3 regions of the Arthrobacter arnarulunnguaqae genome follow, and region 1 is predicted to be linked to each of the others. Evidence: riboswitches for the same ligand, from Rfam matches in the RefSeq annotation. Region 1 holds a riboswitch; each other region holds the start of a gene.

Evidence for each region. A riboswitch is a leader RNA that binds a small molecule or an ion and turns the genes downstream of it on or off. The one in region 1 is predicted to bind S-adenosylmethionine.
Region 2: it holds a riboswitch for S-adenosylmethionine, as region 1 does, so the genes downstream of both, ACHAAJ_RS14490 (OsmC family protein) here and ACHAAJ_RS07255 (methylenetetrahydrofolate reductase) in region 1, are expected to answer to the same signal.
Region 3: it holds a riboswitch for S-adenosylmethionine, as region 1 does, so the genes downstream of both, ACHAAJ_RS05670 (hypothetical protein) here and ACHAAJ_RS07255 (methylenetetrahydrofolate reductase) in region 1, are expected to answer to the same signal.

What each region holds. Positions count from the first base shown of each region.
Region 1 covers NZ_JBIMER010000005.1:170,836-180,742, reverse strand. The annotation lists gene ACHAAJ_RS07285 (bifunctional copper resistance protein CopD/cytochrome c oxidase assembly protein) at 1-437, shown strand, start outside; gene ACHAAJ_RS07280 (hypothetical protein) at 427-1,341, shown strand; gene ACHAAJ_RS07275 (NHL domain-containing thioredoxin family protein) at 1,460-3,406, shown strand; gene ACHAAJ_RS07270 (long-chain-fatty-acid--CoA ligase) at 3,403-4,929, opposite strand; gene ACHAAJ_RS07265 (hypothetical protein) at 5,060-6,052, opposite strand; gene ACHAAJ_RS07260 (helicase HerA-like domain-containing protein) at 6,100-7,779, opposite strand; SAM riboswitch class I at 8,001-8,106, shown strand; gene ACHAAJ_RS07255 (methylenetetrahydrofolate reductase) at 8,194-9,102, shown strand; gene metE (5-methyltetrahydropteroyltriglutamate--homocysteine S-methyltransferase) at 9,158-9,907, shown strand, end outside.
Region 2 covers NZ_JBIMER010000023.1:16,152-26,058, forward strand. The annotation lists gene ACHAAJ_RS14445 (glycine betaine ABC transporter substrate-binding protein) at 1-283, shown strand, start outside; gene ACHAAJ_RS14450 (glycerophosphodiester phosphodiesterase family protein) at 509-1,744, shown strand; gene ACHAAJ_RS14455 (MFS transporter) at 1,844-3,094, opposite strand; gene ACHAAJ_RS14460 (TetR/AcrR family transcriptional regulator) at 3,091-3,663, opposite strand; gene ACHAAJ_RS14465 (flavin reductase family protein) at 3,846-4,370, shown strand; gene ACHAAJ_RS14470 (maleylpyruvate isomerase family mycothiol-dependent enzyme) at 4,458-5,156, shown strand; partial or broken gene ACHAAJ_RS14475 (NADPH-dependent FMN reductase) at 5,629-5,853, shown strand; gene ACHAAJ_RS14480 (hypothetical protein) at 5,885-6,007, shown strand; gene ACHAAJ_RS14485 (aldo/keto reductase) at 6,092-7,051, shown strand; gene ACHAAJ_RS14490 (OsmC family protein) at 7,061-7,609, opposite strand; SAM riboswitch class IV at 7,646-7,761, opposite strand; gene ACHAAJ_RS14495 (VOC family protein) at 7,960-8,376, shown strand; gene ACHAAJ_RS14500 (alpha/beta fold hydrolase) at 8,630-9,496, shown strand; gene mhpA (bifunctional 3-(3-hydroxy-phenyl)propionate/3-hydroxycinnamic acid hydroxylase MhpA) at 9,571-9,907, opposite strand, start outside.
Region 3 covers NZ_JBIMER010000004.1:63,623-73,529, reverse strand. The annotation lists gene ACHAAJ_RS05700 (MFS transporter) at 1-1,313, shown strand, start outside; gene ACHAAJ_RS05695 (thiamine pyrophosphate-requiring protein) at 1,481-3,292, shown strand; gene ACHAAJ_RS05690 (pyridoxamine 5'-phosphate oxidase family protein) at 3,316-3,756, opposite strand; gene ACHAAJ_RS05685 (very short patch repair endonuclease) at 3,789-4,271, opposite strand; gene ACHAAJ_RS05680 (App1 family protein phosphatidate phosphatase) at 4,317-5,447, shown strand; gene ACHAAJ_RS05675 (acyl-CoA thioesterase) at 5,444-5,908, shown strand; gene ACHAAJ_RS05670 (hypothetical protein) at 5,905-6,402, opposite strand; SAM riboswitch class IV at 6,412-6,529, opposite strand; gene ACHAAJ_RS05665 (siderophore-interacting protein) at 6,643-7,479, shown strand; gene ACHAAJ_RS05660 (DNA-3-methyladenine glycosylase family protein) at 7,506-8,405, opposite strand; gene ACHAAJ_RS05655 (DNA-3-methyladenine glycosylase I) at 8,402-8,995, opposite strand; gene ACHAAJ_RS05650 (alpha-ketoglutarate-dependent dioxygenase AlkB family protein) at 8,992-9,702, opposite strand; gene ACHAAJ_RS05645 (methylated-DNA--[protein]-cysteine S-methyltransferase) at 9,699-9,907, opposite strand, start outside.

The DNA of each region.
Region 1 (9,907 bases):
TGCACTTCCTGCTTACTGGATACATCTTCGCGCTGAACATGATCGGCTCCGATCCGCTCCCGCGGCGCGCTCCGTATCCGCTGCGCCTGGTCATCCTGCTGGCGACCATGAGCTTCCACGCGTTCTACGGCGTGTCCATCATGAGCAGCGAATCCCTGCTGCAGGCCAACTGGTTCGGGAACATGGGCCGGACGTGGGGGCCCTCCGCGATGGAGGACCAGCAGATCGGCGCCGGTGCCATGTGGGGCATCGGGGAAGTGCCGACCCTGCTCCTGGCGCTCGGGGTCATGGTCTCCTGGAGCCGGGACGACGCGCGCGAAACAAAGCGCAAGGACCGCGCCGCGGACCGCGACGACGACGCTGAGCTGGCCGCCTACAACCGCATGTTCACCCAACTGAAGAACCACGACGAGGAGATCGACCACCGTGGCCGCTGAACCCCCACGCCCCCGCGGCGGAACGCCTCCGGGCGTCCGCTCCCACGTAGCGGCCATGCGCCTGGCCCGGATCCTGGCCCTGGTGGCGATAGCGGTCGCCGCCGTGCTGGCGCTCGCCGGCTGCGCGGGCGGCGGCGCCCCGGGCGCCCCGGGCGCCCCGGCCGAGCCGGGCGCCGGGGGATCCGGTCCTGCGGAATCCGGCGCCGCGGCGGATCCGCACGCGGGCGTCGAGACGCAGGAGCCCGCCGAAGCCGACGCCGACGAGGGGCCCGCGGACACCGCCTCGGCCCGTGCGGTCGCCGCCGGGATCGAGCGGGCCGCCAGCTACGGCTTCGACCTCAGCCAGCCGGCGGGGGAGGAACAACTGGAGGCCCTGCGCTCGGCGCCCGCCGACGCGCTCGAGGGCGTCGTCGTCATCCCGTCGACCTGCGAGACCGTGCTCCGGGACCTCAACTGGTCCCCGGTCCTGCTCGGGGCGGACTCCGCCCGGACGGACTTCGCCACGGAGAAGGTGTCCGCCACCGGTTCCGTGGAGGTCGCCGCGATCGGCGACCGCGCGGAGCTGGACGCCCACTACGCCACCGTGGGGAAGATGCTCGGCGAGTGCAACGGCATGACGCTGAACATGCAGACCGACGGCGCGAACGGCGGCGTCGTGACCGAAACGGTTCCGCTGGCCAGCACGGTCCCCGACGTCGCGGACGGAACCGCCGACTCGGCTCTGCTGTGGACGCGCGGCCGCGCCGACAGCGACCTGCGCCAGCAGGCCCTGGTGCTGATGAGGGAAAGCAAAGGGCACGTCGCGATGGTCTCGTTCATCGCCGTCGAGGGCCTGGAGGCCCAGGAGTTCGCGGACATGGCCTCCGCGGTGCTCGAGGCCGCCGTCGCGGAACTGCCGGAATAGGCACGACGCCGGGGACCGCCGCCGTCGTACGCCGTCACGTTCGGCGCGTGGGGGAATCTTCGGCGGGGATAATGGGTTGAGACCCTACGTCAGCCGACAAAGTCACAGGAGTGCAAGCATGAGTCCAGAAACCACCGAATCCGTCCGCGCCGCCTACCGCGTGCGCGCCTCCGAACTGGTGGGCCGCAACTGGCTCAACACCGGCGGCAAGCAGGTCACGCTCGAGGACCTCCGCGGCAAGATCGTGGTCCTGGACTTCTGGACCTTCTGCTGCATCAACTGCCTCCACGTGCTGGACGAGCTTCGCCCGCTGGAGGAGAAGTACCGCGACCTGCTGGTCATCGTCGGCGTGCACTCCCCGAAGTTCGAGCACGAGGCCGATCCGGTGGCCCTGGCCGCCGCGGTCGAGCGCTACGAGATCCACCACCCCGTCCTGGACGACCCGGAGCTGCAGACCTGGCAGGCGTACTCGGCCCGCGCCTGGCCGACGCTCGTCGTCGTCGACCCCGAGGGCTACATCGCCGCGCACCTGTCCGGCGAGGGCCACGCGAACGGGCTGGAGGTCCTCGTCGAGGAGCTCGTCGCCGAGCACGAGGCCAAGGGCACGCTTCACCGCGGCGACGGGCCGTACGTGGCGCCTCCCGCGCTGGAGGGCGACCTGCGCTTCCCCGGCAAGGTCCTGGCCCTGCCGAACGGCAACTTCCTGGTCGGCGACTCCGGGCACCACCGGCTCGTGGAGCTCGGCAACGACCTCACCACCGTGGTCCGGACCATCGGCGAGGGCGTCAAGGGCTTCGCGGACGGATCCGCGGACACGGCGCGCTTCAACGAACCGCAGGGCCTGGCCGCGCTGCCGGCCGACGTCGCGGCGAAGGTGGGATACGACGTCGTCGTCGCCGACACCGTCAACCACCGCCTGCGCGGGCTGTCCCTCGCCACGGGCGAGGTCACCACGGTCGCCGGCAACGGCGTCCAGCGCCTGCTCGACGCCGACCAGGCGCGCGCCGCGGGAGACGCCGCGAACGACGCCGATGCCTGGGTCCACGACCTCGGCGCGGTCCCCCTCGAGACGTCGCTGTCCTCGCCGTGGGACGTGTTGTGGTCCGCCAAGGCGGGCCGGTTGGTCGTCGCGATGGCCGGAACCCACCAGATCTTCTCGTTCGAGCCCGTGACCGGCGCGCTCGAGGTCTTCGCCGGCACCGGGCTCGAGGGCCTGCAGGACGGGGTTCCGGGACAGTCCTGGTTCGCCCAGTCGTCCGGCCTGGCCGACGACGCCCAGGGCGACATCTGGGTCGCCGACTCCGAAACGTCCTCCCTGCGCGTGCTGCGCCTGGGAGACGACGGCCGCGTGGCCACCGTCGAAACGGCGATCGGCGCCGGGCTGTTCGACTTCGGCTTCCGCGACGGCGACGCCGCCGAGGCGCGCCTGCAGCACCCGCTCGGCGTGACGGTCCTGCCCGATGGTTCCGTGGCGATCGCCGACACGTACAACGGCGCGGTGCGCCGCTACGACCCGGCCACCGCCACCGTGTCCACGCTGGCGCGCGGGCTGTCCGAGCCCTCCGACGTCCTGCTGGACACGTCGGTCGACGGCGAGCCCGTGCTGCTGGTGGTCGAGACCAACCAGCATCAGCTGGTCCGGCTGCCGCTTCCCAAGGAGGCGCTCACGGTCGACGAGGGCGCCTCGCAGACGGCCCGCCCGAAGACTCCGGTGGCCCCGGGCGACCACGAGCTGGTGGTCCGCTTCTCGGCCCCGAAGGGCCAGAAGCTGGACGACCGTTGGGGCGACCCGACCCAGCTGAAGATTTCCGCGTCCCCGGAGGAGCTGCTGGTGGGCGGCGCCGGAACGTCGGTGGGCCTGACGCGGACCCTGCGCCTGAACCCGGACGTGTCCGAGGGCGTCCTGCACATCACGGCCCGCGCCGCGGCCTGCGACGGCGAGGCCGGCGGAGAGATCCCCGACCACGCAGCGTGCCACCTGTACCAGCAGGACTGGGGCATCCCGGTGCTGATCGACGCGGACGGCGAGACCGAACTGACGCTGGACCTGCGCGGCCTGGACTAGTCGGCCCGGTACTGCGCCACGAGTTCCCGCTTGAGGATCTTGCCGCTGGGACCGAGCGGGAATTCGCTGACCAGCCGGACGATCCGCGGGTACTTGTAGGCCGCGAGGCCGTCCGAGGCGTAGTTCCGGACGGCCTCGGCCGTGAGTCCGCTGCCGGGCACCGGGGAAACGGCCGCGACGATCTCCTGCCCGTGCGCGTCGTCGTCGACGCCGAACACGGCGACGTTGGCGATCTCGGGGTGGTTCATCAGGTACTCCTCCACCTCCCGCGGGTACACGTTGTAGCCGTTGCGCAGGATCATGTCCTTCTTGCGGTCCATGATCCGCAGGTACCCGTCCCCGTCCTTGGTGCCCAGGTCCCCGGTCCGGAACCAGCCGTCGACGACCGCCTCCGCTGTGGCCTCCGGGCGGTTCAGGTAACCGGAGAAGAGGTTATGCCCGCGGACCACCAGCTCGCCGAATTCGCCCCGGGGCAGCAGCTCGATCGCGTCGGGTACCTCGGCGCGGGCGATTTCGACGTCGACGCCCCAGATCGGCGTCCCGACCGTCCCCGGCACGGGGTCGCGGCCGACGTGGTTGAAGCTGGCGACCGGGGACGTCTCTGTCAGGCCGTAGCCCTCGTAGACCCTGGATCCGAAGTTCTCTTCGAAGGCGCCCAGGGCGGCGAGCGGGAGGGAGGCCCCGCCGGAGACCGCGTAGCGCAGCGCCGTCGGCTTCTCCGGGCGGTCGCGGTACGCCTGGAGCAGCCCGAGGTACATGGTGGGCACGCCGCAGAAGATGTTCACGCCGTCGTCGAGCAGCATGTCCAGCGCGCCGGCGGGCGTGAACTTGGGTAGGAGCATGATTTCCGCGCCCGCGCGCAGCCCGGCGTTGAGCACCACCGTCTGGCCGAAGGTGTGGAACAGCGGCAGGCCGCCGAAGATCCGGTCGCCCTCGCGGAAATCGAACGTGCTGGTGAGCAGGACGTTGACCTGTTCGAGCAGCGCCAGGTGGCAGCCCAGCGCCCCCTTGGGCTTGCCCGTGGTCCCCGAGGTGTAGAGGACGGTCGCGATGTCCTCGGGCCGCATGGGGAGGTACGTGTCGATCGGTTCCGCGGCGGCGGCGAGGTCCTCGAGCCGGTCGTGCACCCCGGGTTCCGGTGCCAGCACCGTGACGACGCGGGTGTCCGCGGCCTGCGCGGCGGGCGCCCCCTCCCCGAGCAGCGGAGCGGCGCAGACCATGAGGCCGGCCTCGGCGTCGCGCAGCACGTATTCGATCTCGTGCCGCTTGAGCAGGGCATGGATGGGCACAACGGTCGCGCCGAGGGCCAACACGGCATAGTAGGTGCGGGCGAAGTCGGTGACGTTGGGGATGAGCACGGCGACGCGGGATCCGGGCTGGACGCCGGCGTCTCGCAGGGCTCCGGCGTACGCCCGGGTCTGGTCCCACAGTTGGGCGTAGGTGACCGTTTCGCCGGCCAGGGTCACGGCGGGCCGGTCCGCGAACCGCTGGGCGGATTCGGCGATGATTGCGGCGACAGACATGGTGGCGAACAAGACCGCTCCTCTGGTGGGTGTGACACGTCACAATAGTCTCCTGTGAAACCGAGGCTCACGTCAAGATACTGAGTCTCACCAAAGGGTTTGGGGCGGCCGGACCCCGCGGGCGGGCCGGCTACTCTCCCGTCACGGGAGTGACGGACACGGACTCCGGGCCGACGCTGAGCCTGGCCGTGAAGCCAAACGACTCCGTCACCGTCTTCTCCTGGAACGCGCCGGTCATCAGGTCCTGTTCCACGAGGGTCAGCCGGGTGTCGACCTCGAGCGGGCGGAGCACCCACCCGCCCTGGTACGCCTCGACGTCGATCTTGGGGTAGCCGACCACGTCCCACTTGATGGTGTCGGCGGAAACGCGGGCGTTGGTGCTGTAGCTCAGGGGGCAGGCGGCCGGCTTCAGGACCTGCTGCGCCGTGCAGCCGTCGAGGTAGCCGCGGATCTGTTCGTCGATCTCGTCGACCAGTCGCTCGGTGGGACGGGTGACGAGGTCCAGCGGCTCGCGCTCGGCCGCCGGGCCGGCGTCGACGACGCGCGTCTTGGCCGGCGCCTCGAAGTACTTGGTCTCGTAGCTGGCCTCGACGACGGAAGGCAACATGGTGGGCACGCCCTGGACGCCCTTGGACAGGGGGGAGGCCAGGCCGTTGACCCGGACTTCGTTCGTGGTGTCCGCCCTGACCTGGAGCACCGGCAGGTGTGGCGCCTCGAACCGCCACCGGTCGAAAAACATCCACTCGCTGCCGGACTTGCGCAGCCGGAACACGGTCTGGTGGTCGGATTCGTTCACGCTGTAGGTGGTGGTCACTTCGACGTGCCCGCCGGACAGCCGGCTGGTCCCGGCCACGCGGAAGTCGGTGATCGGCGCGACGGAGGCCTTCAGGCCCTCGCCGTCCAGCAGGAGCGCATTGCCCGGGGGCACCTCGGCGCCCACAAGCCCAAGGGCCTGCTCGCCTTCGCCGGCCTGGAGCAGCGCGAAGTAGTCGGTCACCAGGCGCTCCGGGCCGAACACGCGCTGGTTGACCATGGTCACGGTGACGACGGCGGCGACGGCCACAACCATCAGCGCGGCCAGCCACACGGCGACTACTTTCACGAGGGGGGAACCGTTCTGCACCCCTCCTACGTTACCGGCCCGCGTCCTCCCGGTAGGCACCGCGGAGGTCAGCGGCGGCGGCGCCGCTTGGTACCGAACATGCCCCGGAGCAGTTCCTTGCCGATGACCCCTGCGGCCTGGACGGCGAAATCCATCATCGGGTTCTGTTCCTGTTTCGGCACGCGCTCCGGCGCCTGCTTCCGCCCGCGGGGGGCCGGAACAGGATCGCCCCCGCGGGACGGGGGTGCGGAGTTCGGGAGGCTGCCGGGCCGCCCCAGGATGTCCTCCTCGATGCGGCGCGATTCCGCATCGATGTCCTCCTGTGACTGTCCGGCGCCCGGCACCCGGCCGGCCACCGAACCGCCCGTGGCGGAACCGGGCGCGGGCTCCGCCGTCGCCCTGCCCTTGAGGACCTCGTAGGCGGACTCGCGGTCCGTCACGGTTCCATAGACGGACAGCAGGGCCGATTCGGAGACCGTCCGGGCGACGACCTCCGCGGCCGAGGCGCCCATCGTCGACTCCGGTGTCCACATGCGCGTCCACGCGACCGGCGTCGGAGCGCCGTTTTCGTTCATCACGGTCACGATCGCCTCGCCCGTGCCGGCCTGGGTGAGGGCCTCCTCGAGGTCGTAGTCGCTGACGGGGAACGTGGAAACGGTGGCTCGCAGCGCCTTGGCGTCGTCGGGGGTGAACGCCCGCAGCGCGTGCTGCACGCGGTTCGCGAGCTGTCCCAGCACATCCGCCGGGACGTCTTTGGGCGTCTGCGTCACGAAGAACACGCCGACCCCCTTGGACCGGATCAGGCGCACGGTGGTCATGATCGAGTCGAGGAACGCCTTCGACGCGTCACGGAACAGCAGATGGGCCTCGTCCAGGAAGAACACGAGCTTGGGCTTGTCGGCGTCCCCCACTTCGGGGAGCTCCTCGAAGAGGTCCGCGAGCAGCCACACCAAGAACGTGGAGAACACCAGCGGCTTCTGCAGAATCGTCGGAAGCTCGAGGCAGGAGATGACGCCGCGGCCGTCCGGTGCCATGCGCAGCAGCTCGGCGGTGTCGAACTCCGGCTCGCCGAAGAACTTCTCCAGGCCCTGGGCCTCCAGCGCCACGAGTTCACGCAGGATCACGCCCGCGGTGGCCTTCGACAGCCCGCCGAGCTCCCGGAGTTCCGCCTTGCCCTCGTCGCCGGTCAGGTGCGAGATCACGGCCCGGAGGTCCTTGAGGTCGTAGAGCAGCAGGTCCTTTGTGTCCGCGTAGTGGAAGATCAGCTGCAGGCTCGACTCCTGCGTTTCGTTCAGCTCCATGATCCGCGAGAGCAACAGGGGACCGAAGGAGGAGATCGTCGCCCGGACCGGAATGCCGGCGCCGTCGCCGCCGAGGGAAAAATACTCCACCGGGAAGGTTTTGGGCGTCCAGTCCATGCCCACGCTCCTGGTGCGGGCCAGCAGCTTGTCGCTGGGAGTCCCCGGCGTCGAGAGGCCGGTGAGATCCCCCTTGATGTCCGTCAGGAACACCGGTACGCCGTTGGCGGAGAGCTGTTCGGCCATGACCTGCAGCGTGATGGTCTTGCCCGTGCCGGTCGCGCCGGCCACCAGGCCATGGCGGTTCATCATGCGCAGGGGGAGCCGCACCCGTGCGTCAGGATGGACCTCGCCCCCGACCAGCGCCGCCCCCAGGTCCACGCAGGGTCCCTCGAAGGTGTAGCCGGACTTGATCTTTTCGGCCTGCCCGGCCGCTGCGCTCGTCGACATGGCACCCAGCCTAAGGCGCGCTCCGCGGCGACGCACCCGTCCCCGGTCCCGCGCCCCGCCCGCCGGGCGCGTCACAATCGCTTCACATGACGCGGTGCGGCGGCCCGGTGACGCGCGTGGCGGCCCGGCGCCGGTCACAACCGGTCATATTCCGGATGATGAAGCGCCGCGCGACGGACGGCTTGCGGGGCCGTCCGGGCCCTGCGTTAGATAGTGGAACCCAACCATCAAGAGCGGCCGAGAGATCTGGATCGATGACGCCGCAGCAACCATCCGAGGGCCCCGTGGGGGCCGCGCGAACGGTGCTACCGCCAGAAGCGATGGAGACGCATCAGCGACGCCACCCGGACCCGCGGCATGCCACCGGACCGGACCGCCGCCGCACTCCTTCGCTGTGACAATGCGAGGAGAACCATGTCCGAACACAACGTCGGCGCCGCCCCACCGGCGCTGTCCTACGAGCTGTACCCGCCGGCCAACGAACGCGCCGCCGCCAGGGTCTTCGAGACCATCGAGGCGCTGGCCGGCACCAACCCCGACTACGTGTCCGTCACCTCCAGCGGGACGCCTGCCCGCCGCGAGGCCACCATCGAACTCGTGGGCCACCTGGTCCGCAACACCGCGCTGCGGCCCCTGGCGCACCTGATCTGCGTGGGGGAGAGCCGCGCCACCCTGGACGCCCTTGTCACCCGCCTGGTCGGGCTGGGCGTCCGCGGGGTGCTGGCACTGCGCGGGGACCTCCCCGCGGAGCCGGACGCGAACCGCGGGGAGCTCCGCTACGCCGGCGAGCTGGTGGAGCTGATCCGCGGCGTCGAGCGGCGCCATGCGGCGTCGTTGGCCGGCGGCAGGCTGGCCGTCGGGGTGGCGGCGTATCCGCGCCGGCACCCGGAGTCGCCGTCGTTCGAGCACGACGTCGAGGTGCTGCTGGCGAAGGAGCGTTCCGGCGCCAACTTCGCCATCACCCAGGTCTACTTCGAGCGCTCCGACTACACCGGCCTCGTGGAGGCCGCGCGCCGCGCCGGGGTCAGGATCCCGATCGTCCCCGGCATCATCCCGTTCGACAGCGTGCGGCGCCTGACCCGCCTCGCCGCGATGTCCGGCGTCGAACCGGGCAGGGACCTGCTGCACCGCCTCGAAACGGCGGACAGCGACGGCGAACGACGCCGGATCGGCGTCGCCAGCGCCGTCGAGCTGGCCAAGGGCGCGTTCGATGACGGCGCCCCCGGCCTGCACCTCTACACGTTCAACGATCCGCAGGGCTCGCTGGACGTCGTCGAGGCGCTCGAGATCTCCAAGGCAGCACCGCAACGCGTGCCCGCCTAGGCGGCGCGCACGCACACCGACCCACCGACCGATTCACCGCAAAAGGAGCACCACCATGACCACCCACCAGCACAGCTTCCCCGCCGCCACCATCCTCGGATACCCGCGGATCGGACCGAACCGCGAACTCAAGCGCGCCATCGAGGCCCACTGGGCCGGCAAGCTCGACGCCGACGGCCTGGACCGGGCGTCCGAGGCCCTGCAGGACGCCACCATCGACCGGCTGACCGGCCTCGGACTCGGCGCGGCGGACTCCTCCATCCCCGCCGACTTCGCCCTCTACGACCAGGTGCTGGACACCACCGCCGCCCTCGGCGCCTTGCCGACGCGCTTCGCCGACCTCGCCGAATCGGACGGGTCGCTGGACACCGACGGGTACTTCACGCTGGCCCGCGGCGACGCCGAGCGCCCGCCGCTGGAAATGACCAAGTGGTTCGACACGAACTACCACTACCTGGTCCCGGAGATCGGCCCGGACACGACGTTCGCGCCGCTTGCCCACCGCCTCACCAGCCTCGTGGCCCGGCAGAGCCGCCGCGGAAACACCCTCCGTCCCGTCCTGGTTGGCCCGGTGACCTACCTGCTGCTGGCCAAGGCCGAGGACGGCGCACCCGAGGGCTTCGACCCGTTGTCGCGGCTGGACGACGCCGTTGCCGCCTACGAGGGCATCATCGACGCGCTCGGAGACGCCGGCGCCGAATGGGTGCAGCTGGACGAGCCGGCCCTGGTCACCGACCGCGGCGGCGAACTGGCCGTCGCCGGCGGCGTCGTCGAGGGCGCCTACCGTGCGCTGGCCGCCGCAACG
Region 2 (9,907 bases), on a different contig from region 1:
CGTCGAGGTGTTCACCACCGACGGCCGCATCGACTCGCTGGGCCTGGTGGTCCTCGAGGACGACCAGACGTTCTTCCCGGCGTATAACGTCGCCGCCGTGTTCTTCACCGAGACGCTGAAGGAATATCCCCAGCTGGAGGATGTCTACGGGCAGATCTCGCCGCTGCTCAACGACGAGGAGATGCGCAGGATGAACCTCGAGGTGGACGTCAACGGCGCCGAGCCGGCCGACGTCGCCTTCGAATGGATGGTCTCCGAGGGCCTCATCACCGAACCCGCCTAACCCTCCCCTCCCTCCCGCGTTTCGACGAAGGTAGATGCTCTGATTCGGCCCGAAATGGACATCTAGCTTCGTCGAAACGCGGGGGCGGGACACCTACCTTCGTCGAGCTTCGTCGAGGTAATCCTTCACCCGCCATTCACCGCCCGTTGTCGATCCCGTCGTGGCGTTCGGACACCCTCGTATGCAGGGGAACCGTTCGAACCATCCACGGAAGAGGACCACACCATGTCACAACGCCTGTCCACCCTGCTCGCCGGATCCGCCGCCGCGGCCGCCGTCGGCCTCTCGATCCTGGCGCCCGCCGCCAGTGCCCAGCCCGCCGACGCCGCCCCCGAGCGCAGCGAATCCGCCGAGACGCCACTGGTCATCGGACACCGCGGGGCGGCCGGCACCGCGCCGGAGAACACCGTCGCGGCGTTCAAGCACGGCCGCGCCTCCGGGGCGGACTTCTTCGAGATCGACGTCCAGCTCAGCGCCGACGGCGTGCCGTTCGTCTTCCACGACGACACGCCCGCGCGCACCACGAACGTCGAGGACGTGTTCCCCGATCGCGCCGCGGACCCCATCACCTCGTTCACGTGGGCCGAGCTCCAGCAGCTCGACGCCGGATCCTACTTCGGCGGGAAGTTCGCCGGGCAGGGCATCCCCCACCTCGACGACGCCGCGCGCGTCGCCACGCCGGAGACCGGCGTCTACATCGAGATCAAGGCGCCCCGTAACTCGCCCGGCATCGAGGCCGTGGTCGCGGACAGGCTCGCGAACGACCCGGCGTGGTCGAGCCTGGTGGAAGCGGACAAGATTCAGGTCATCGGCTTCGACGAGGGTTCCAACCGCACCTTCGCGCAGCTGGCCCCGGACGTCGCGCTACAGCAGCTCTCCAGCACCGTGCCCGGCCCCGCCACCATCGAGTCCTGGGCGACATTCGCCGACTCCGTCGGCACCAACTACCGCACGCTGACGGAGGAGAACGTCGCCGACGTAAAGGACGCCGGACTCGTCATGGGCGTCTACACCGTGAACTCGCCGGAGGCCGTGGACGCGGTGATCGACCTCGGCGTCGAAGCCGTCACCGGGGACTTCCCCATCCAGACCATGCGCCACGTCGCGGGCCTCAAGCCGTTCCCGGCCGCACGCGGACTCGAGATCGTGGACTCCGTGAACAATCCGGCAGGCAATGACGTCCAGCCCGAATCGGGCGAGCACGTGGTGCTGCGCAACACCACCGGCCACACCGTGGACGCCAGCGGACTCCTGCTCCGCGACGCCGCCAACAACATCCTGCGCGTCGGCGAGGGTTACCGGCTCGCGCCGGGCGCGGAACTGCGCGTCTACACCGGACCCGGCACCAACTCGGCCGAGGCCTACTACAACGGTGGAACCGCGTCCGTGCTGAACAACGGGGGAGACTCGGTGGCGCTCTGGTCCCGGAACGGCCAGCTGCTGGACGTGTTCGCGAACTAGTTCCTGGAACAAGCCGCGCGTTTCGACGACGCTAGCTGTCACCAGCTCCCGCTTCGCCTGAGGTAGATGCGCAATTTCGACCCAAAAAAGACATCTACCTCAGGCGAAACGTGGGGAGGGGCGGGTGCGGCGGACCGCCAGCACCGGAGAGAACGCGAGGACCAGGACCCCGGCCAGCGGCACCACCAGCAGGCCGGTCGCCAGGCTGGTGGCGTCGGCCACCGCCCCGACGATCGGCGGGGACAGCAGGAAACCCACCCGCATCAGCCAGCTCACCACGGTGAGGCCGGTGCCGGGCCTCAGGCCGGGGAGCTCGTCCGCCGCGTGCATCGCGGCGGGCACCAGGGTGGCGACGCCGAGGCCGGCCGCGGCGAAGCCGGCGATGGTCCCGGGGACGGTCGGGAAGAGCAGGGCGGCCCCCATTCCGACGGCGGTGGTCGCACCGCCGGCCTGCGCCACGGCGCGCTGCCCGAAGCGGTCCACGAGGCGGTCCCCCACGAGGCGTCCGATGAACTGCGCGCCGGTCAGGGCGACGAACCCGAGTGCCGCGACGGGCGCCGCGGCGCCGAGTCCGGTGCCGAGGTAGAGGGCCGACCAGGAGCTGCCGGCGTCCTCGACCAACGAGCCGGAGGAAGCGATGAGCACCAGCGCGGCCAGGACCGCGTACTTGGCGAGGCGTCCGCGCCGTCCGGCCGGGGCGCGCGTGGGGGCAACGGCGTCGTGCGCGGGTTCGGGGGTCTCGGCCGGTTCCGCGCCGGGCAGGAGGAAGCGGTGGAAGGCGAGCACGACGGCGGCGAAGAGCACCAGCGAGGTGGCCAGGTGCGCTCCGCGCGGCACGTCGAGACCCACCGCCGCGGCGCCCATGAGCCCGCCGAGGACCGCGCCGATGCTCCAGACGGCGTGGAACGAGTTGAGGATCGAGCGCTGGTAGAGCCGCTGCACGCGCAGGCCGTGCGAATTCTGTGCGACGTCGGTGATGGCGTCCATCGCTCCGGCGAGGAACAGCGCGCCGGCCAGCAGCGCCCAGGACGGGGCGATCCCCGCGAGCAGGATGCCGGTGCCGGTGAGGAGGGTGCCGACGCCGGCGACCCGGGAGGAGCGGAAGCGCCGGATGAGCGCGCCCGAGGCCAGTCCGGCGATCAGCGCGCCGAGCGGGAACGCGGCCACGGCCGCGCCGAATGCCGCGTTGCTCAGGCCCAGCGCGTCCAGGATCTCGGGGTAGCGGGGCACGATGTTCGCGAACAGGGCGCCGTTGGTCAGGAAGAGCAGCGACACCGCCAGGCGGGCGCGGCCGTGCGCGCGGGCCCCGGCCGGGGCGCCGCGGTCCGGGGTCAGGGTTCCGGGGTTCACGGGGTGGTGGTCACTCTCTCGACGGCATGGCGGATCTCCGCGACGGGCAGGGGATGCAGGGACAGGGTGCGGTGGATGGACAGCCCCTCGATGAGCGCGTCGACCATCGCCGCGGTGGCCGGGTCGAAATGCCGCTCGAGCGCGTGGCGGCTGCGCGCCATCCACGCGTCGGTGACCCGGCGCAATTCGGGGTTCTGCGCGGCCAGCGCGTAGAGCTCGTAGGACAGGATCGCGCCGCGGCGGGAGCCGAGGAGGTCCCCGGTGATCAATCCGACGACGGCCTCCCGCGCCGCCGGGCGGTCGGCGGCGGCCGCCAGTGCGGCCTCGAACCCGTCCGCGGTGGTGTCGGCCAGCCTCGTGAACGCAGCCGTGAGGAGCTCCTCGATCCCGCCGAAGTGGTAGGTCATGGACCCCAGCGGGACGTCGGCCGCCGCTGCCACCCTCCGGTGCGTGGTGCCCGCGACCCCGTGTTCGGCGATGACGTCCAGGGCGACGTCGACGATCCGGTCCCGGCGCTCCGGATCGTGCCGGCGCGTGCGGGCGGACTCGCGGTGCGCTGGGGATTTCATGTGTACAAGTGTACGCATGGTGGCGGCGGGTGCCGGCCGGGCGCGTTAGTCCGTGGTGGTCGGCGGCGCCGTGCCTTCGTGGGACCGGTAGGCGGTGGGTCTGATGCCGTAGCGGCGCGCGTCGCTCGCGTCCGGCGTCGCGCGTCTGGCGCCGCACCGGAAGCGGTTCTAAGGTGGGGCACATGGGCACGCAAACGACGTCGGACCTCGCCTCGGCGTTCCGCCAGGCGTTCGGGGGCCACCCCGCGGGCGTCGCCATCGTCACGGCGGCGGGCGCGGACGGTCCCGTCGGCATCACCGCCTCGTCCGTGATCTCGGTGTCCGCCGATCCCGCGGCGCTCGCCTTCTCCGTCTCGACGGACAGCACGTCCGGGGCCGCGGTCCTCGCCGGCCACGCCGTCGCGGTGCACCTGCTGACCATCGCCAACCACCGACTCGCCGAGTTGTTCGCGCGTCCGGGCTCGCGCCGCTTCGGAACGGACATGGACTGGTACACGGCGCCCACTGGCGAGCCCATCCTGCGCGGGGTGGGAACGGTGTTGCGGTGCGCGATCGTCAGCCGGACGCCGGTGGGCGCGGGCGTCCTCGCGGCGGCGCGCGTCCTTCAGGTGTCCGACGGCGGTTCGCCGGCGGTCCCGCTGGTCTACCATCGCCGGACCTACTACGGGCTGGAGCAGCACGCCGCCCTGCGCGGCCGGCGGGCGTAGTTCGTCCCGGCGGATCAGTCAGGACCGTTTGCATATGGATCGCCGGTAAGGGCGATTCGCGCCGTGGCCACTGGATAAGGTGGCCTCATGATCAACTCAGCTTCCCTCCACTCGGACATCTCCCGACTCGGCCGAGAAACGGACATGTTCCTGGCCACGATCGAGTCGCTGGCGGACGACGAACTCCCCCGGCCGTCGCTGTGCGGCAGTTGGAGCCGCGCCGATGTCATTGCGCACCTGGCCTCCAACGGCCGCGCCCTGGTCAAGCTCATCGATTGGGCCGTCACGGGAGAGGAGCAGCAACCCTACGCGTCCCGGGAGGCCCGCGACGCGGAGATCGCGGAGATCGCCGCCCGCCCGCGGAAAGAACTGCTCGATGCCTTCCGGGAGTCCGCGGCGTACTTCTCCGAGCAGGCCCGGCGACTGGCGGGCGACTTTGCGGTCGAGGAGGTGCACCTGCACGGCAAGCGGATCCCCGTGCTCTCCATCGTGGCACTGCGCATCGCCGAGGTCGTCGTCCACCACAACGACTTGGACACCGCCTGGACCATCGAGGAGGCCGATCCCGACTCGGTGCTCGACGCCCTCGAGGCAGCGGTGCGCACCATGCGGGCCAAGGACGCCCCCGGCATGACCCTGGTGACGGAGGAGCGCGACGAGTGGGTGATCGGCGACGGCTCCCTGCGAGTGGAATCGGACCGGGAGGGCCTGCTCGAATGGCTCTCCCGTGGCCACGCCGGGTATTTGGAGGCCGATGGCCCCTTGCCGACGCTGCCGGCCTGGTGATCAGGAACCCGTAAGGCGCGAAAACGCCCCCGCCGGTCTCATCGGCGGGGGCGTTTTCATGTGCCGCCTCTTGGGTTTGGCACGCGTCCCCGCCACTTGGGGGAAGGCGGGAACGAAAGATCCAAGCGGCTTGGGGGAAGCATTGGATCTGTTGGAACAATACCCGGGGGTAATCATTTTGTAAAACGCCGGCCTTGCCTGACGTGTCGGGGTGTTTATGGGCGGCCAGCCGGTCCGAACAGCAGAGTGCCCCCGCCCTGCCTAGGGGGTGGGGGCACTGATTCTGCATCGGCATTGGCCTGGTCCGATGCTGGCGGGCCCGCCACTTGGGGGACGGCGGGGCCGCGGTGATCCTGTTGGCCCTTGGGGGAGGCCGTTTGGATCTATTAAGAGACTAGACCCCAAGTGACGGATCTTGTCAAGACTTGTTGGAGTGTTGACGAAATTGAAATCTAGCCGGGTGCGGATCGCTGTGCTCGAGATCCCCATTGCCGACCTTCCCCTCTACAACCCGGACTTCGACGCCGACTTCCCGGTGGCCGGTAAGGAGCTCAAGGCAGCGATTGAGGGCTCGGGCGGAATCCTCATCGTGTCCCCCGAGTACAACCGGTCCATCCCCGGCGCGCTGAAGAACGCGATCGACTGGGGTTCCCGCCCGTGGGGCAGCAACTCTTTCGCGCAAGCCCACCGGTATCATCGGTGCATCGCCGGGCGGGATCGGCACGGCCGTGATGCAGTCGTCGATGCGCAGCGTCCTGAGCTTCCTCGACGCGCCGCAGCTCAACGCGCCGGAGGCCTACATCACCTTCAAGCCGGAGGTCTTCGGGGACGACGATCCCGGCTCCCGCTAGTAGCCCCGAGCGTCGGCGCTGGCGCAGGCGCCGGCGCGCACCGGCGTCGTACGCTGTGAGTCCACCTACCGAAGGAGCACCAGCATGCACGAAGCCGCATCCCGCCTGATCTTTGGATGCATGGGCCTGGGCGGGGGTTGGGGCGCCGGACCGCTCGAGGCAGCCGACGTGTTCGAGGCGCACCGCGCCGTCGACGCCGCGCTGGAGGCCGGCATCACGGTGTTCGACCACGCTGACATCTACCGCAACGGCAAGTCGGAGGAGGTGTTCGGCCGCGTCCTGGCCGAACGCCCCGAGCTTCGCGACCAACTCCACCTGCAGACCAAGTGCGGGATAGTGCTGGGCACGCCGGACACTCCCGGCCGCTACGACGCGTCCGCCGGGACCATCGCGGCCCGGGTCGAGGACAGCCTGCGGCGCCTCGGCACGGACCGCGTGGACACGCTGCTCGTCCACCGGCCGGACCCGCTGGCCACGCCGGCGGAAATCGCCGGCGCCTACGCCGACCTCAAGGCCGCCGGGAAGGTGTTGCGGTTGGGCGTCTCGAACATGTCCGCCGAGCAGATGGGCGCGCTGCAGTCCGCCCTCGACGAGCCGCTGGCCGTCAACCAGTTGGAGATGAGCCTGCACCGGCTCGGCTGGTTGGAGGCGGGCGTCCTCGTCAACCACGCCGAGGGCGCGGACGTCTGTTTCCCGCACGGTGCGCTCGAATACTGCGCGGCCAACGGCGTCGAGCTCCAGGCCTGGGGTCCGCTGGCGCAGGGTCGCTACAGCGGACGGCCGGCCGACGGCGCCGGGACGGAACCTGCGGACGCGGCCGCTTCCCGCATGGTCGCCGCCCTGGCGCAACGCCTGGATTGCGCGCCGGAGTCCGTCGTGCTGGGCTGGCTGATGCGCCACCCCGCGAACATCCGTCCCGTCGTCGGCACGTCGAACCCCGGACGCATCGCGGCCTGCGCCGACGCCGAACGTGTCGCCGAGGCCATGGCCTCCGACGACTGGTACGCCCTCTGGACCGCGGCCCGCGGACGCCCGCTGCCGTAGCCCCTTGCCCTATCCGGCTGGGTTCGCGGCCACCTCGATCTCCACCGGCGTCGGGTTGGCGAACAGGTCCAGCACCGGGCAGCGTTCGTCGACGGTCCGCCGCAGTTCGTCGTAGCGCTCCTGCGATTCCGGTCCGGTGATGACTACGCGCAGGCGAACCGCGGAAAAGCCCGGCCGGACCGTTGCATCGGCGCCGAAGAGACCCCGCACGTCGAGGTCTCCCTCGGCGTCGATCGTGATGTCGTCGACCCGGATGCCGAGCTGGTGGGCGTACAGCCTGTAGACCACCACCTGGCAGGATGCCAAGGCGCCGAGCGCGTATTCCACCGGGCTCGCCGCCGCGTTGTCGCCGGCCAGCCCGGCAGGCTCGTCGACGGTGAACTCATGTCCTCCGGTCGTGATGCGCGTGGCCACCGAGCCCTCGCCGGCCCCCCGTGCGCCATACGTCAGGCGGGCGTTCGCGGCGTCGGCGGCGATTTTGCCGGACCAGAAGGCTCCGGCGTCGTCGAGCCGCGCGGCGCGAACCTCGTTCAGGTCCTGCAGGGAAGTCTGGGTCATGATCGATCCTTGGTGTCGTGGCGCATGCCAGGCACGTCGCCATACTTACGCCGCCCAAGCCGGGCCGGCGTCGAATCCTCACCTGGGGCACCCCGCTACAGCGGGAGGGTTGCCGTCCAACCGGCCAGGGCCCGTGGTTGGAACTCTTGATTCTCCGACGAGTCTGACGGGGGATGGCGGGGTGGTTCAAGGGTTTCGTCACGAACCGCAACGCGCCGAAACATGTCGACGCGGGCGGCTGCGGCGGCCCTCGCCTAAGCGGCCGTGCCGGAGCATAATGGGAGCCTTCAGTCGGCTCCGGCAGTTGCCCAGGTGCCCGGACGCATTCATCTCCGAGGAGTGGCACAAAAATGGCGACGACGCTCAACCCGTACCTCGGCTTCAAGGACAACGCCCGCGACGCGCTGGAGTTCTACCACGGCGTCTTCGGCGGCGAACTCGTGCTGAACACATTCGGCGACTTCCAGGCCAGTGAGGAACCGGCCGAAAAGGAAAAGATCATGCACGGCCAGGTGACGGGAGCCAACGGGCTGACACTCATGGGTTCGGACACGCCCAACGCCATGGAGTACAACACCCCGAAGGGGTTTTCCGTGTCCCTGAGCGGCGGCGACGAGGCGGAATTGCGCGGTTACTGGGACAAGCTTGTTGACGGCGGAACCATCATCGAGCCCCTCGCGGTGGCGCCGTGGGGCGACAGCTTCGGGATGTGCACGGACCGGTTCGGGATCGGCTGGATGGTCAACATCGCAGGCCGGCGGGGCTGACGCCCGCGGTCTGCAGCGGAGCTGGACGACGCCGTCGCCGTGCCCGGGCTGGGACGTCCACGACGTCCTGGCGCAGAGCGGACCGCCGTCGTGCCGTTGCCTTTGTGCCGCCTGCCGGAACGGTCCCGTGGCCAGAGGGTCGCGCGTCCCTAGGCTTGTCAGGGAGGGGAACCCTGCGCGTGCGCGGGGCCGCCCCACCCAGGCCGCGGGTCCGCGAGGACCTCTGCGCGACGACGAGCAACAGGAGTGCGCCATGACCACAGTTCAGATTCCCGACTACACCACGGACAAGTTCTTCGGCCTCGAGGACAAGTGGCTCGAGACCGCTCCCGGCGAGGTCACCCACTACCACGAGCTCGGCGAGGGCACCCCGATCCTCTTCCTCCACGGCTCCGGCACCGGCGTCACCGCGGCCGCGAACTGGTGGCTGAATCTCCCGGAGATTTCCGAACTCGGCCGCTGCATCGCGATCGACTCGATCGGCTACGGCCAGTCCGTCGTGGCCCCCGGCACCGAATACGGCATCAAGGAATGGGTCCGCCACTCCGTGCGCGTGCTGGACGCGCTGGGCATCGACAAGACGTGGATCGTGGGCAACTCGATCGGCGGCTGGGTGGCGATGCAGTTCGCCATCGACTTCCCGGAGCGCCTGCTGGGCATCGTTTCCATGGGCACCGGCGGGGCGAAGAAGACCGCGGCGCTGTCCGGACACGCGAAGCCGGAACTGTCCGAGGCCGGCATCCGCCGCACGCTGGAGCAGTTCGTCGTCGACAAGTCGCTGGTCACGGAGGAGCTCGTCTCGCTGCGCTACCAGTCCGCGCTGAACGACACCGCCTCCGACCGCCTCGTCGAGGTCGTCACGGCCCGCGACCGGGACCGCGACGCCCTCCCGCTGGACTTCGAGGTGCTCTCCAAGCTGGAGATCCCGGTCCTGCTCATCCACGGCATGCAGGACGTCGTCATCCCGCCGTCGCGCACGTGGGAGCTGCTCAACGTGATCCCGAGCGCGGACGCGCACATCTTCAGCCAGTGCGGCCACTGGTCCCAGGTGGAGCGTGCCGAGGAGTTCAACACGGTCATCAAGCAGTACCTGACCGCGCAGGGCGTCGGCGGCAAGTAGCGCATCCGGCAGGACCAGGAAACGGAAAAACGGTCCGGCTCCCTGTGGGGAGCCGGACCGTTTTGCGTGAGGGACTAGCCCAGGAGCTCGCGGGCGTCATCAGGAACCTGCACCGCTCCGTGGGCCGCCGGCTTGCCGGTGAACGCCATGGAACGCAGGATCGCGTCCAGCGTCGCGGGGGCGTTCTGCGTCAGGCAGGCACCGGCGACGAACCGGTCCGGACGCAGGAAGACCAGCGGAGTCGGGCGATCGTCGAACCACTTTTTCATGCGGCCGGTGTGGTCGCCGAGAACCAGCACGTCCTCGCCCATGTCCCGCTCCGCCCACGCCCGCTGCGTCTCGGGCAGGACGCAGACCAGGCGGGCGCCCAGGGTGCGGAGCTTCTCCAGCGACTCGGACGGGAGCACGTCC
Region 3 (9,907 bases), on a different contig from region 1:
AGCTCGCGGACCTCTTCGACAAGAAGAAGCTGACCCAGATCGGCATCCTCATTTTCGTCATCGGATCCCTGCTGGCCGGCTTCGCCCAGGACATCCCCATGCTGATGGGCGCGCGCGTCATCCAGGGCCTCGGGATGGGCGGCCTGACGGCCATGGGCATGGCGGTCATCGGCAGCATCATCCCGCCGCGCGAACGCGGCCGCTACTCCGGCTACTTCGGCGCGGTCATGGCCGTCGCGACGGCCGGAGGGCCGCTGCTCGGTGGCTTCATCGTGGACACGCCCCTGGGTTGGCGGTGGACCTTCTGGATCGGCATCCCCCTGGCGCTGCTGTCCATGGTGCTGATCCACAAGACGCTCCACCTGAAGCACACCCCGCGCAAGGTCTACATCGACTGGGCCGGAGCCACGCTGGTCACCGCGTCCGTGAGCACGCTGCTGATCTGGGTGTCCTTCGTGGGCCAGGCCGGCCACTTCGCGTGGGCCTCGTGGCAGACGGCCGCCATGGTCGGGGCCTCGCTGGCCATGATCGTGGTCCTGCTCTTCGTCGAATCGCGTGTCCCGGAACCGGTGATCCCGCTGAAGATCATCGCCCAGCGCACCACCGCGTTGGCCATCGTCGCCTCGATCGCGATCGGCGTGGGCATGTTCGGCTCCGGAGCGTTCCTCGGCCAGTTCTTCCAGCTCTCCGCCGGCGCGACGCCGACCATGGCCGGCGTCTTCACCCTGCCCATGATCCTGGGCAACCTGGTCGGGTCCGTGGTCTCCGGCCAGCTCATCAGCCGCTTCGGACGCTGGAAGGTCTTCCTGGTCGTCGGTTCGCTGCTGAACGTGTCCGGCCTGGGGCTGCTGGGCACCATGACCCACGCGACGCCGTACTGGATCCTCGCGCTGGGGATGCTGCTCAACGGCCTGGGCATGGGCATGATGCTGCAGAACCTGGTCCTGGCCGTGCAGAACACGGTCAAGGTCACCCAGATCGGCACGGCCAGCTCGTCCGTCGCGTTCTTCCGCTCCGTCGGCGGGGCGTCGGGCGTCGCGGTCCTCGGCGCCGTGCTCTCCGAACGCGTCGGCACGCTCACCCTGGACGGACTCCGCGCCGCCCACCTGATCGCGCCCGACGGCGGCGGCAGCCCGGTCGCCGGGGTGTCCACCATGGACGTCTCGGCGCTGCCGGACAACGTGCAGTCGATCGTGCAGGGCGCATTCGGGGACGCGACGGCCGCCGTCTTCCTGATCTCGGCCGCGGTGGCCCTCGTGGCGTTCGTCTGCGTGTTGTGCATCAAGGAGGTCCCGCTGCGCCGGTCCGTCTGACCGGCGGAACCCACCGGCACGACGGCGGTGCCGCGCCTTGCGGCCGCGAGGCGTGGCACCGGCGTCGTTCTATGTCTTCAGGCGCCCCGCGGGCGGGTGGTACTAAGGATAAGGAACGCAGGGAAGACGACGCGGCGGACAACGACGAAGACCGAAGGGCGGGGTCGATGGAACAGCGGCTGGTGGCGGACACGATGGTGGAACGCCTCGAAGCCTGGGGCGTCAAGCGCGTCTTCGGCTACAGCGGGGACGGGATCAACACGTTCCTGGGAGCCCTGCGGCGGGCGGAGAACGGACCCGAGTTCGTCCAGGCCCGGCACGAGGAAAGCGCGGCGTTCATGGCCGTGGCCCACGCCAAATACGGCGGAGGGGTCGGCGTCGTGACGGCGACGCAAGGGCCCGGCGCGGTCCACCTGCTCAACGGGCTCTACGACGCCAAGCTGGACGGCGTGCCGGTGGTGGCGATCGTCGGACAGCAGGAGCTGTCCGTGCTGGGTTCGCAATACCAGCAGGAGATCGACCTCGTGACCCTTGTCAAGGACGTGGCCGCGCGGTTTTCCCAGCAGGTGTCCGATCCGGAGCAGTTGCCCATGGTGCTGGACCGGGCGTTCCGGACGGCGCTGGCGACGTCGTCCCCGTGCGTGGTGGTGGTGCCGCACGACGTGCAGCAGATGCCGGCGCCGGAACTCGAGCGCGAACATGGCACGGTGGTGACAGCGCCGAGGTTCGAGCGGCCCCACGTGGCGCCGCGCCGCGCGGAGCTGGAGGCGGCCGCGGAGCTGCTCAACGCCGGGCGCCGCGTCGCGCTGCTGGTCGGCCAGGGCGCGGCGGGCGCCCGGGACGAGGTCGAGGCCGTCGTCCGGCGGCTCGGGGCCGGTGTGACCACCAGCCTGCTGGGCAAGCCGCACGTCGACGAGACCGCGGACTACAGCACCGGGGTGATGGGCCACCTCGGAACGTCGGCCAGCGGATGGCTGATGGAGCACTGCGACACCTTGCTGATCGTAGGATCAAACGACCCGTGGACCGAGTTCTACCCGCCGCCGGGCGCCGCCCGCGCGGTGCAGATCGACAACGACGCGAGCAAGATCGGCAACCGCTACCCCGTCTCCGTGGGGCTGGTCGGCGACGCCGCCGGCACGCTGGCGGCGTTGTTGGAACTGCTCCGGCCACGGACCGACGGCGACTGGGCCGGCCGGGTCGCCCAGGCCGTCGGCGACTGGCATCGGCTCTCTGCGGAGCGGGCCGCGACGCCGGCCGAACCCGTGAACCCGGAGCGCGTGGCCCGCGAGCTCAGCGACCGGCTGCCGGCGGACGCCCAGGTCGCGATCGACGTCGGAAGCTGCGTCTATTGGTACGCCCGCCAGCTGCGCCTGCCGCCCGGCGTGCCCGCCCACCTCAGCAGCACCCTGGCGAGCATGGGGTGCGGCGTTCCGTACGGACTGGCCGCCAAGCTGTTGGCGCCGGAGAGGCCCGTGGTGGTGCTCGCCGGGGACGGCGGCATGCAGATGAGCGGCATCGCGGAGCTGGTGACGGTTTCACGGCTGTGGCGGCAGTGGGCCGATCCGCGGTTTGTGGTGTGCGTGCTGAACAACGGCGACCTGGCCGAGGTCACCTGGGAGCAACGCGAAACCGAGGGCGACCCGCGGTATGCCGCCTCGCAGAACCTGCCGCCCTTCCCGTTCGCCGGATACGCGGACGTGCTGGGGCTGCGCGGGATTACGGTCGAGGATCCGGAACTGCTCGGCGCGGCCTGGGACGAGGCGTTCGAATCGAAGGTCCCGGTGGTGCTGGACGTCCAGACCGACGCGTCCGTGCCGCTGCTGCCGCCCTTCCCGCACGGTGCGCGCAAGGCCGAGACGATGCGCGCGGGGCTGAGGCAGGAGGGCGCCTCGGGGGAGCGCGCCCTGCGCCTGCTGGACACGTACGTGGCCCAGGAGGAGCGGCTCTTCGGGGACGGCGCGTCAGGCCCGGCGTAGGGCGGGAGGCGGCGCCGGCGGCCCTACGACTCGTCCAGCTGCTCCGGCTGGCGGCCGAGCCGGAAGTGGCGCCCGCTGACCGACTGCGGTTCGATCTCCACCCAGAAGTCCTTCAGCGTCGGCAGCCACGGGGCCACGCCCGTGTCGCGGGCCGCCTCGATCTCCGCCTCCGTCTGCAGGACGCGCGCCGTCCCGCGGACGACGACGGACCACGCCTCGTCACTGAGGATCCCGTCGGCCTCGAAAACAACGCGGGGGTTGACGGTCAGGCCGGCGAGCTTGCCGCCGGGTGCGGTTCGCAGATAAATCCGGCCGTTGGCGGTGGCATGGTTGACCGGTACCAGGTCGATCTCGCCGGCAACAACGGTGGCCAGCCGGCCGTGCCGGGCGTCGGCGAGGAGTTTCCAGCACTGGTCGGCGTCGAGGACGAGGACGGGGCTGCCGTCGGGGTGGGTGAACATCATGGCTTGAGTATTCTACTTCGCGTAGAAAATAGCTAGGGGTTCGCCGTCGGGTCCAGGAAAGCCGCGAGCGAGCGCAAAACCCGGTCCGGATCCGCCAGCTCGCACTCCCAGACAGTCAGCGAGTCCCAGCCCAGCGTGCTCAGGGCCGCGCTGTGCCGGAGGTCCCGGGCTGCGTTCCCCTCGCGCTTGGCGCGCCAGAATTCGGCGTTCGACGACGGGGCCCGGCGGCCGGCGGGGCAGTCGTGCTGGTGCCAGAAGCACCCGTTGACGAAGACCACCTTGCGCCGGGACGCGAACACCAGATCCGGTTTGCCCGGCAGTTTTCCGCCCGCGAGCCGGACGTCCGGGGCGGCCCGGCGGGCGGCGGCCGCCGCGGCGCGGGCGAGCTGGCCATGCAGGCGGTAGCGGTATCCGGCGGCGTGGGCGATCCGGCGGACGCGCAGTTCCGGACCGGTGTCCTTGCCCCGGATGCGGGACATCAGGGCGGAGCGCTGCTGGGGCGTCAGGCGGTCCATGTCACCATTCTCACGAACGCCCGCCGGGCGTGAAAGACTTGCGGCATGCGAGGAAACCAGAGCGACACGCCCCACCGCCACCTCGGTGTCCGCCTCGAGGATTCGTGGCACGCCTTCCGCGAGCGCGGCGCCCGCGCCAAGGGAATGGTGGCATCGGTCGCCTCCTTCAGGGGCTACGGCCTGAGTTCGCCGGACGGCGGATGGGTGCGCGTGCTGGCCAGGATTTCGATGGCCCGCCCGGAGGGACCCGAAATCGCCGTTCCGACGCCCAAGGTCGTCGCGGACAGCGTGCGCGGATGGAAGAACTTCGTCTCCCCGGCCCTGCCGTACGCAGAGGTCACCGTCACGGTCGAGGGCCGCAAGTACAAGGTCGACGCCGACCGGGGAGGCGTGTTGGACGCGCTGATCGAGGTGGGCCTGGAGCCGGGCTGGCACACGGTCCACTTCTCCTGCGAGGGCTCGGAGGACGCACCCGCCCGGGTCTTCGTCGTCGATTCCGCCGTGGACTTCGGCATGGTGTCCGACGTCGACGACACCGTGGTGGTCACCGCCCTGCCCCGTCCGCTGCTGGCGGCGTGGAACTCTTTCGTGCTCAACGAACACGCGCGCGTGGCGACCCCGGGGATGGCCGTGATGATGGAGCGGCTGATGCGGGGGCGTCCGGGATCCCCGGTCCTCTACCTCTCCACCGGAGCCTGGAACGTGGCGCCGACCCTCACGCGGTTCCTCACCCGAAACCTCTACCCGGAGGGGGCCCTGCTGCTGACCGACTGGGGGCCGACGGAGGGCCGCTGGTTCCGCTCGGGCATGAAGCACAAGGTGGACCAGCTGCGCCGACTCGCGGACGAGTTCCCGCAGATGAGGTGGCTGCTGGTCGGCGACGACGGGCAGCACGACCCGGAGATCTACGCGGAGTTCGCCAAGCGCTACCCGCAGAACGTCCGGGCGATCGTGATCCGCCAGCTCACGCCGTCGGAGGCCGTTTTGGCCGGCGGCCGCTCGATGGGCACCGTGGACGCGACGCCGGGCGTGCCCTGGATCTACGCTCCCGACGGAGCCGTGATCATCGCCGAACTCGAGAAGCTCGGGATCGTTTCCGCCGAGGACCAGCGAGTGCAGGAGGACGAGCAACTCCGCGCGGTGGAGCAGAAGCAGGCCCGCGGGGAAAAGGTGTGAGCGGACGCAGGCTCCGCGTCCGGGTGCCCATGCGTTGGGCGGACATGGACGCCTACGGGCACATCAACAACGTGAACCTCCTCCGCATGCTGGAAGAAGCGCGCATCGCCGCCTTCGGCGTCCCGGGCGGGACGGGCAAGGTGGGCAACGAGCCGATGGTGGCCCTGTTTTCCGCCGTGCCCGCCGGCACCCAGACGCTCGTGGTGGAACACCGCGTGCGGTATGCCGCACCGCTGGACTACCGCAACGTTCCGGCCGAGGTCGACGTGTGGATCTCGGCGGTCAAGCCGGCCAGCTTCGACATCGCCTACGAGATCCACGACCCGGTCGACGGCGGGGTGTGCGTCCGCGCCACCACGACCCTGGCCTTCTTCTCGACCGGGGAATCCCGTCTGATGCGGATCCCCGCCGAGCGCCGGGAGGCCCTCGCGGAGTTCCTGGGCGAGCCGGTCTTCCGTTAGGACAGCCGGGCCGCCAGTTCCGCGAAGTCCCGCCCGAGGCATTCCTCGTGGGCCAGTGCACACGGCTGCACCGGGTTCGCGGACAGGCTCACGTAGGCTCGTCCGGCGTGGCGCAGCCGGTCCGCGGGCAGACCGAGGATTCCGGCCGATTCGTTCCAGACGAACCGCCAGCGCGCTGGCACGGGTCCGTGCAACGGCCGGAGGCGGGAGGCCTCATCCCGCGGCGGCGGCGCGTGTGCTTCGCGGGCGGCCGCGGGCAGCCCGCGCATTCGGGCGGCCACCTGGAACGCGTCGTGGGTGTGTGTGGTGACGGCTTCGCCGTCGGCTGCGTGGATGACGACCCGTTGTTCCGGCACGCCGACTTCGACTGAAACGGTCACCCAGTCGGCGGGGAGCGCCAGCGCGCGGCGCAGTGCCGCCACGTGGATGCGGTGTCCGGGGTCGAACGAGGAACAGAGGGAATCGGCGCCCGAGGCGGTGGTGTGGAAGCCCATGGGACCCTTCCGTTGCTCTTGCCGACGTCGAGTGGGCCGCCGGCCGCTTCGTCATCCGAACCACCCGTTAAGCATGGGGTTGGTGTGCGGCCGGGTCGGAGCCCAAAGCTGGCCGCATCTCGTGAAGCTGGCTTAATCCTAGCGCAGGCAGTGCGCACGGTTTGCGTTGCGTCATTTTGTGGGATTGGCTGGGGAAAACCGAAGCGCCGAAGGACCCGGCGCCCAGAGGAGTGATATCGAGTGAGCGTTCCCCCAACAGCACGTCCGGCCCGGCCGCTGATTGTCTTGGAGGTCGTGGCGAGCGAGACGCTGGGAGAGCACATGGTTCGGCTGACGTTCGGCGGGCCCGGCTTCGCCGAGTTCCGCAACAAGGACGCCACCGACAAGTACGTGAAGCTATTGTTCGTCGATCCGGCGCTGGGACTCGAGCCCCCGTACGACATGGATGCCCTGCGCGCCGCGCTTCCGGCGAACAAGATGCCCGTGCGCCGCACCTATACCGTTCGCAGTGTCGACGAGGCGGCCGGCACCCTGCAGATCGACTTCGTGGTGCACGGCGACGACGGCATCGCAGGTCCGTGGGCGGCGTCCGCGCAGCCGGGGGACAAGATCTGTTTCTCCGGACCCGGCGGGATGCATCTGCCCGATGTCGAGGCCGACTGGTTCCTCTTCGCGGGGGACGAATCCGCGCTGCCGGCGATCGCGGCGACGCTGGAGACCATGGATCCCGACGCGAAGGGCTTCGCCTACCTCGAGGTCGCCGGACCGGAGGACGAGATCGCGTTGGACGTGCCCGCCGGGATCGACGTGCGCTGGTTGCACCGCGGAGGACCGGTCACCCCCGAGAGCGCGATGCTGGCTTCTGCCGTCATGGCGGGGGAGTGGCCCGAGGGCCGCGTGCAGGTCTTCGCCCATGGAGAGCGCGAGATGGTCAAGGCGCTGCGGCGCTACCTGTCCGACGACCGTGGGGTGGACCGCAAGCAGCTCTCGCTGTCCGCCTACTGGGCGTATGGACGGGCCGAGGATACGTTCCAGGCGGAGAAGCGCGAACCCATCGGGCAGATCTTCCCCGAGTAGCCGCCACACCGACGGGTAGCCGCCGGCTACCTCAAGTAGGCGGTGGACGTCCACAGGTGCATCAGCGCGTGGGCGCGGTACGGGCTCCAGTTCCGCGCGCGCTCGGCGGCTTCCGTGGTCGAGATGCCGCCCAGGGCGCGGCGCAGCACCAGGTCCCCGGGTGCGAAGGCGTCGCGGTCCCCGGAGGCGCGGACGGCCAGGTAGTCGGCCGTCCACTCTCCGATGCCGGGCAGTGCGAGCAATTCCGCGCGGGAGAGCGGAAACCACGGACTTCCCGGCACTTTTCTTATCACCTCACCCTCCGCATGGCCTGCGCGGAGGAACGCGCCCGCCAGCGCCCGCAGCGTGCGTGCCCGGGCGTTCGCGATGCCGACGGCGGCGCGCAGACGCTCGTGTGCCGCCTCGGCAACCGCCTCTGCCGCGGGAAAGGTCCGGAGCCCTGCGGGTCCGTCCGAGCCGTACGCGGCGACGAGCCGACCGGCGAACGTGCGGCAGGCGGCGAGCGAGACCTGCTGGCCGAGCACGGTGGTCGCCGCCGCCTCGAACGGGTCGAGGCACCCCGCCACGCGCAGGCCCGGGCGGGCGGCCACGAGCGGAGCCAGCAGCGGGTCGGCCGCGAGCACGGCGTTCACGGGTGCGAGGTCGGTGTCCAGGTCCAGCCACGCCCGGACGACGGCGCCGAGTTCCGTCCGGTCGGCGGCGGACAGGCCGGGCGAGGACACCCGCACACCGGCGGGTTCGACGGCGACCGTCACCGCGCGGTGCCCCGAGGTCAGGCGCACCGCTCGGGTCAGCGTGGCGTCGCGGACGTCCACCGCGTCCACACCCGGTATGGCGTGCGCGGCGAACAACCCCATCAGCGCCGGGGCGTCGAGTCCACCGTTGGCCGGCAACAGGCGTCCGCGGTCCGCCGGTCCTGAACTCATCCCGGCCAGACGCCCGAGGAGCCGCGGCGGTGGCTGTCCAACAAGTGGGTGTCCACTATGCCGATGGCTTCCATCAGCGCGAACATCGTGGTCGGCCCCACGAAGGAGAATCCGCGCTTCCGCAGCGCCTTGGACAGTGCGATGGATTCTGGCGAGGTCGTGGGGACGTCCGCGAACGTGGCCGGCCGCGGCGTCTCGGCGGGACCGAACGACCACACGAACTCGACCAACCCGCCGTCCGACCGCAACTCGATCGTGGCGCGCGCATTGGCGATGGCTGCGAGGATCTTGGCGCGGTTGCGCACGATCCCGGCGTCCGCCATCAGGCGAGCCACGTCGTCCTCCCCGTATGCCGCGACGGAGTCCGGGTCGAAGCCGTCGAAAGCGGCCCTGAACGCCTCGCGCTTGCGCAGGATGGTGGCCCAGGACAGCCCGGCTTGAAAGGCCTCCAGGCTGATGCGCTCGTACAGCCCGCGTTCGTCCCGCACGGGAAGACCCCATTCGGTGTCGTAGTATTCGCGCAGCATCGGATCGACGCTGGCCCACGGCGGCCGCGCGAGTCCGTCCTCGCCGATCACGGTCCCGTTCATGGCGTGGGTTGTCCTTCCAGTCCGGTGGCGCGCAGGGTGATGTTGATGCGCCCGTGCTCCAGCCCGCATCCCTCCGGGGCGGTCCCGGCGTACACCTTGGGTACGCCATGGTAGGCCAGCCGCGACGGCCCGCCGAACACGAACAGGTCCCCGGAGAGCAGCTCGACGTCCTCGTAGGGCTTCGCCCGGCCCTGCGTGTTGCCGAAACGGAACAGGCACGCGTCCCCGATGGACAGGGACACCACGGGGGCCGGCGACGACTCGTCCTTGTCCTGGTGCATGCCCATCTTCGCCCCTGCCGCGTAGTGGTTCACGAGGGCGGCGTCCGGCACGTAGGGGACGTCCGGCCGGCCGGACCGCGCGTACCCCGGGGTGCCGACGGCGTCGTACGCCTCGGCGACCGCGCGGCCGCCGAGTTCGGCGAGCCAGCCCGGCAGCGGGAGCACGCGGTTTCCGTTCACGTCCGTCGCCTCGCGCGTGTAGCGGTAGGGCTGCCAGTGCCAGCCCAGGCACACGGTGTGCACGGACATCTCGTGCCCGCGGACCTTGGCCGCCCGGATCGGCACCGGTCCGTCGGCCCACTCGCGGAAGCGCGCGGCGATCCAGGCCTGCTGCTCCAGGCTCAGCCACCCCGGGACGTGGACCGCGCCCGGTGCCACCTGCCGGACGGGCCGTTCCAGGAGGTCGTCGCCGAACAGGGTGTTCACGCGGCCGACTCCAGGCCGAGCAGCCGCGTTTTTGCCTCCGTCCCGCCGAGGTAGCCGCCCAGGGTCCCGTCGCTGCGCAGGACGCGGTGGCACGGCACGACGACGGGCAGGGGATTGGTCGCGCAGGCGGTGCCGACGGCGCGCACCGCCTTCGGCCGGCCGGTGGCCAGCGCGATCTGCGCGTAGCTGGCCGTCTGCCCGTAGG